2 regions of the Kitasatospora sp. GAS1066B genome follow, and region 2 is predicted to be linked to the other one. Evidence: riboswitches for the same ligand, from Rfam matches in the RefSeq annotation. Region 2 holds a riboswitch; the other holds the start of a gene.
The links. Region 2 has a riboswitch for magnesium ahead of ABH937_RS16020 (NRAMP family divalent metal transporter). Riboswitches for the same ligand answer to the same signal wherever they lie in the genome.

Region 1 (3,367 bases), on a different contig from region 2:
CGAACAGCGACCACACGTTGTGCAGGCTGACGGCGTCCCGGATGGTGGTCGCGTGCACCTCGGCGAAGACCGGGCGCAGGTGCTCGACCGAGCGCATGCCGCCGGACAGGCCGCCGTAGGAGACGAAGGCGACCGGCTTGGCGTGCCACTCGACGTTGTGCCAGTCGATCAGGTTCTTCAGCGACGCAGGGTAGCTGTGGTTGTACTCCGGCGTGATGACGACGAACGCGTCGGCTGCGGCCAGCCGCTCGCGCACCGCGTCGGCGACCGCCGCGGTCTCCCCGGTCGGCTTGGTGCCGAACGCCGGGAACGCCATGGGCAGACCCACCTCGGCCAGGTCGATCGCGTCCACCTCGAGGTCCGCGTGCTCCCGGATCTGCTCCAGGAACCAGCGTGCGACGACCGGTCCGAAGCGGCCCTCACGGACGCTTCCGATGATGACGGCGATCCGCAGCTTGTCGGACATGTTTCCTCCCCATAGGCCGATGGCGCCGACCTGACGATCGACTCGGGACGACGTTACGGGCTGAACCACGGTGGCGGTCAAGGAAACTGGGAAGGCGGCCGAGGCTGTCGGGCGTTGCCGGGGATGGTCACTGTGGTGCCGCCACCTCGGGTCCAGGTCGCGGCTCGGTGACCTGGTCCTTCGCGGTGTGTCCAGGTCTCGTAGGTCAAGGTTTGGTAAATGCGGCAAGCGTTCGGTCTGGACGGGGCTAAGCTGTACAAGGTTTTGCAGGCACCTCGTTCGGTGAGGCGTCTTCATGGACACAGGCCACTGATCCCAACCGTCGAGAGACGCTCCGGATCAGGACAGATCTTCCCGACCTAAGGGTTGATCCCAAGTGGCTTCCGGCTCAGCCGAGTCGGATCACGCCGTGAAGTGCCAAAGCTCTGACGAGTTGGGGTGAGCTGACTTTCGAGGTCAGCGAGCTCCTTGCCGTGTCGTCATGCGTAGCGGATCCGTCGCACGCACCGGCCGGAAGGAGGCGAGAGACTCATGGATTGCAGTAGTCCGGGCCACAGTAGCCCCTGCCCCCGCCTGTCCTCGTACTTCTTCGGCTCGCGGTAACCACCTTCGCTACGCGCTTTTCGATCTGACACGCCATCACCAGCAGCTCGGTGCTGCCCTGCTGCCTGGTGTGCTTTCTTGGTGCGGTTCGTAGCGGGGATAGCTGCCGCGTGCCTCCAAACTCCCCCTGAATCCGTGGGGGCTGAGGGAGGTTCATCATGACCACCAACGCGACTCTCGACTCGAAGGTTCCCGCCGCGCGTGCCGCGGTGCTGGATGACGCGCACCTGGGTGACATCAAGGGTGCGCTGGGCACGATCCGGCTGGATGACACGGCCGAGCGCAAGGGCCTGTCCGCGAAGCTGAAGACGCTGCTGGCGATCGTGGGCCCGGGCCTGATCGTGATGGTCGGCGACAACGACGCCGGCGCGTTCTCCACCTACGGGCAGGCCGGGCAGAACTACGGCACGCACCTGCTGTGGACGCTGCTGCTGCTGGTCCCGGTGCTGTACGTCAACCAGGAGATGGTGCTGCGCCTGGGCGCGGTGACCGGTGTTGGGCACGCCCGGTTGATCCTGGAGCGGTTCGGGAAGTTCTGGGGCGCGTTCAGTGTGATCGACCTGTTCCTGCTCAACGGGTTGACGCTGGTGACGGAGTTCATCGGGGTGACGCTGGCGGCCGGCTACCTGGGCCTGCCGAAGGTCGCCTCGGTGGTGCTGGCCGCCGCGATCATCATCGCCTCGGCCTTCACCGGCTCGTTCCGCCGTTTCGAGCGGATCGCGGTGGCGCTGTGCGCGGGTTCGCTGCTGCTGGTGCCGATCTACTTCATGGTCCACCCGAGGACCTCGCAGCTGGCGCACGACTTCGTGGTGCCGAACATGCCGGGCGGCACGGGCCAGTTGGCGACCGTGATGCTGCTGATCATCTCCATCGTGGGCACCACCGTCGCCCCGTGGCAGCTGTTCTTCCAGCAGTCGTACGTGATCGACAAGCGGATCACGCCGCGGTTCATGAAGTACGAGAAGGCCGACCTGTGGATCGGCATCGTGATCGTCGTCGTCGGCGCGGCCGCGATGATGGGTTTCACCGCCGCCGCGTTCGCCGGCACCGACGGTGTCGGGCAGTTCTCGGACGCGGGCGCGGTGGCCAGGGGCCTGGCGGACCACAGCGGCAAGCTGGTCGGCGTGCTCTTCGCGATCGCGCTGCTGGACGCCTCGATCATCGGCGCGTTCGCCGTCTCGCTCTCCACCGCCTACGCGATCGGTGACGTCTTCGGCATGAAGCACTCGCTGCACCGCGGGGTCGCCGGCGCCAAGGGCTTCTACGCCGTCTACGCGGCGCTGGTCTGCGTGGCGGCCGCGATCGTGCTGGTCGCCAGCGATCACACGCTGGGGCTGTTGACGCAGGGTGTGCAGGTGCTGGCCGGGGTGCTGCTGCCGTCGGCCTCCGTCTTCCTGCTGCTGCTGTGCAACGACAAGCAGGTGCTGGGGCCGTGGTCGAACGGGCCGAAGGTGAATGCGTTCACCTCCGCGGTGGTGGGGGTGCTGGTGACGCTGTCGGTGATCCTGACCGCCTCGGTGCTGTTCCCGAACATCTCCTCGGGGGCGATCCTGGGCATCATGGCCGGCTGCGGCGTGCTGGGGGTGCTGGCCGCCGGCTTCGCCTTCACGCGCAAGCGCACCGCCACCGCCGAGGACCCCATCGACCGCACCGGACGCGACAACTGGCGGATGCCCCCGCTGGCGACCCTCACCCGCCCGGTGATGTCCACCGGCCGCAAGATCGGCATGGGCGCGCTGCGCACGTACCTGCTGATCGCGATGGTCCTGGTCGTCATCAAGCTCGTCCAGACCGCCCTCGGCCACTGAACCACCGAGCCATCCGGCCTCGGGGGGAGGCCTCGAACTGCCTCCCCCCGGCCCTGGTTCGTCCTGCACGTAGTCCGCTTGACGCACGCTCAACCGCGCGAAGCGCCCGCTTCGCCATGCCCGCGTGCGCGTGACGTGCGCGCACGCCGTCCACGGAGGTGAGCTCCCCGTGTCCGTCTTCACGTTCCACACCGCGCTCCCGGCCGCCCGGCCGCGACCCGCCGTCCGCCCCGGCGGTATCGTCCGGGTCCGGGCCTTCCTGGCGCAGTTGCTGCGGCGGCTGGCCGACAGCCCGCTCGACAGCCCGGTCCTGCACACCTTCCAGCCCCCGGCGCCGCGCGCCACCGCCGCTCCGCACCGGCAGCGGGTACGGCTGGCCGCCGAGTGGCACGCCGTCACCGACGCCGCCGGAGCCGTCCACCTCGAAGCCGCCTGGCACGCCGAGAGCTGAGAGCCGAGAGTCGCGAGTCGAGAGGGAGGCGTTTCGATG
Region 2 (3,367 bases):
AACCGCCAGGTGTCCACCACCAGGTCCCACCCGCCCTCGGGCGAGGCGGCCGCCGCCGCCAACTCGGCCAGGCCGTCCTCGGTGGTCCGGTCGCCGCGCAGCGCCCGGACGCCCGGCGGCGGCGCGTGGTGGCCGCGGTGGAAGACAGTCACCTCCCAACCACGCGACAGGGCCGCCTCGGTGAAGGCCCGCCCGACGAACTCGGTACCACCCAGGATCAGGAGTCTCATGCCGACTGACTCTGCCGCCCGAGGACGGCGGCGGGAAGAGCGGCAAGCTCTCAGCGGAATCGCCGAGAGCGGACAGACCGCCGCCGCTTCACCGACCTGACGCAGCGGCCGCGTCCGCAGCAGCCGTGTCCGCAGCACCAGCATCCGCAGCACCGGCACCGGCATCCGCAGCAGCCGCCGACCGGCCGGCCAGCCGCTCGTACCGCTGCCGGGCCGCCTGCGGAGTGCCGAGGCCCAGGCCGAACGCCACCTCCTGCCAGGTGAGTCCGCGCCCACGCGCCATTCCGAGCAGTCCGGCTTCCAGGTCGTCCATCTCGGCCCGGGCTCGTGGCACCAGACTGAGCGCGGCCAGGATGTCGCTGCGGTCCACCTCCGGCTCGCCCTCCTCGGGCAGCGCGGCGCCGCTCAGCAGGAAGGTGACCAGGCGGATCGCCTCGTGCGGCGCCAGGACCATCGGGTGCACCTGGCGTCGGCGCTGCTCATCGGTGGCGGCATGCCGCTCGGCTATCCGGAAGAGCGAGGCGTACTCGCGCTGCACCCGCGCCTGGTCGGGATCGGGCACCGCGAACGGATCGACTGAATCGGTCGGGTCGTTTGGGCTGTTGGCTGATGACATGCCATCACCCTCACCACACTGCAGCCCGTTGTCAACGGTTACTTGTGAACAATCTGTTCATCAGTCAAAGTTTGGTAATCGCTTGCCGCTCGGTGCAACCACGGGTCTATGCTGGTGAGCGTTCAATGAAGAAGGCACCTCGTTCGGTGAGGCGTCTTCACGGACACAGGCCACTGATCCCAACCGTCGAGAGACGCTCCGGATCAGGACAGATCTTCCCGACCTAAGGGTTGATCCCAAGTGGCTTCCGGCTCAGCCGAGTCGGATCACGCCGTGAAGTGCCAAAGCTCTGACGAGTTGGGGTGAGCCGGCCCTCGGGGACGGCGAGCTCCTTGCCGTGTCGTCATGCGTAGCGGATCCGTCGCGCGCACCGGCCGGGGGGAGGCGAGAGACAGACTCATGGATTGCAGTAGTCCGGGCCATAGTTGCCCCTACTCCCGCTTGTCCTCGTACTTCTTCGGCTCGCGGTAACCACCTCGGCAAGGCTCACTCGCGCCTGCGCACGCTCCACCTGCTCCGAGGTCTGCTGCCGCGTGCCTCCGAACTCCCCCTGAATCCGTGGGGGCTGAGGGAGGTTCATCATGACCACCAACGCGACTCTCGACTCGAAGGTTCCCGCCGCGCGTGCCGCGGTGCTGGATGACGCGCACCTGGGTGACATCAAGGGTGCGCTGGGCACGATCCGGCTGGATGACACGGCCGAGCGCAAGGGCCTGTCCGCGAAGCTGAAGACGCTGCTGGCGATCGTGGGCCCGGGCCTGATCGTGATGGTCGGCGACAACGACGCCGGCGCGTTCTCCACGTACGGGCAGGCCGGGCAGAACTACGGCACGCATCTGCTGTGGACGCTGTTGCTGCTGGTTCCGGTGCTGTACGTCAACCAGGAGATGGTGTTGCGCCTGGGTGCGGTGACCGGGGTGGGGCACGCCCGGTTGATCCTGGAGCGGTTCGGGAAGTTCTGGGGCGCGTTCAGTGTGATCGACCTGTTCCTGCTCAACGGGTTGACGCTGGTGACGGAGTTCATCGGGGTGACGCTGGCGGCCGGCTACCTGGGCCTGCCGAAGGTCGCCTCGGTGGTGCTGGCCGCCGCGATCATCATCGCCTCGGCCTTCACCGGCTCGTTCCGCCGTTTCGAGCGGATCGCGGTGGCGCTGTGCGCGGGTTCGCTGCTGCTGGTGCCGATCTACTTCATGGTCCACCCGAGGACCTCGCAGATGGCGCACGACTTCGTGGTGCCGAACATGCCGGGCGGCACGGGCCAGTTGGCGACCGTGATGCTGCTGATCATCTCCATCGTGGGCACCACCGTCGCGCCGTGGCAGCTGTTCTTCCAGCAGTCGTACGTGATCGACAAGCGGATCACGCCGCGGTTCATGAAGTACGAGAAGGCCGACCTGTGGATCGGCATCGTGATCGTCGTCGTCGGCGCGGCCGCGATGATGGGTTTCACCGCCGCCGCGTTCGCCGGCACCGACGGGGTGGGGCAGTTCTCGGACGCGGGCGCGGTGGCCAGGGGCCTGGCGGACCACAGCGGCAAGCTGGTCGGCGCGCTCTTCGCGATCGCGCTGCTGGACGCCTCGATCATCGGCGCGTTCGCCGTCTCGCTCTCCACCGCCTACGCGATCGGTGACGTCTTCGGCATGAAGCACTCGCTGCACCGCGGGGTCGCCGGCGCCAAGGGCTTCTACGCCGTCTACGCGGCGCTGGTCTGCGTGGCGGCGGCGATCGTGCTGGTCGCCAGTGACCACACGCTGGGGTTGTTGACGCAGGGTGTGCAGGTGCTGGCCGGGGTGCTGCTGCCGTCGGCCTCCGTCTTCCTGCTGCTGCTGTGCAACGACAAGCAGGTGCTGGGGCCGTGGTCGAACGGGCCGAAGGTGAATGCGTTCACCTCCGCGGTGGTGGGGGTGCTGGTGACGCTGTCGGTGATCCTGACCGCCTCGGTGCTGTTCCCGAACATCTCCTCGGGGGCGATCCTGGGCATCATGGCCGGCTGCGGCGTGCTGGGGGTGCTGGCCGCCGGCTTCGCCTTCACGCGCAAGCGCACGGCCACCGCCGAGGACCCCATCGACCGCACCGGACGCGACAACTGGCGGATGCCCCCACTGGCGACCCTCACCCGCCCGGTGATGTCCACCGGCCGCAAGATCGGCATGGGCGCGCTGCGCACGTACCTGCTGATCGCGATGATCCTGGTCGTCATCAAGCTCGTCCAGACCGCCCTCGGCCACTGAACCACCGCCTGGGGATGTGATCGGCTGCGAGCTCTCGTCCAATGGCTACCGCAGCTATCCGCCGAACGCGGTGGCCCGGGTGCGGTGGCGGGTGCGCGCGGTGAGCGCTCGTGCCTTCCGGCAGGGAAGTGAGCGACGGGCGAGGATCATCAGGTGAGGACGACTGAGAACGACTCTGCCGCCGGCCGGTTGACCCCGCCGCCCTGGCTGGTCCGCACGCTGCGTCCGCAGCCGACCGCCGTGCCCAAGGCGGCGGCCGTGCGCGCGGCCGTCGGGATGGGGTTGCCGGT

Region 1: linked by a shared signal. The riboswitch ahead of ABH937_RS06750 (NRAMP family divalent metal transporter) and the one ahead of ABH937_RS16020 (NRAMP family divalent metal transporter) in region 2 are both predicted to bind magnesium.

What each region holds. Positions count from the first base shown of each region.
Region 1 covers NZ_JBGCCO010000005.1:46,481-49,847, forward strand. The annotation lists gene ABH937_RS06745 (NAD(P)H-dependent oxidoreductase) at 1-466, opposite strand, end outside; M-box (ykoK) riboswitch at 734-911, shown strand; gene ABH937_RS06750 (NRAMP family divalent metal transporter) at 1,228-2,877, shown strand; gene ABH937_RS06755 (hypothetical protein) at 3,047-3,328, shown strand.
Region 2 covers NZ_JBGCCO010000012.1:147,811-151,177, reverse strand. The annotation lists gene ABH937_RS16030 (NAD-dependent epimerase/dehydratase family protein) at 1-230, opposite strand, end outside; gene ABH937_RS16025 (DNA-binding protein) at 319-846, opposite strand; M-box (ykoK) riboswitch at 978-1,155, shown strand; gene ABH937_RS16020 (NRAMP family divalent metal transporter) at 1,428-3,077, shown strand; gene ABH937_RS16015 (FUSC family protein) at 3,231-3,367, shown strand, end outside.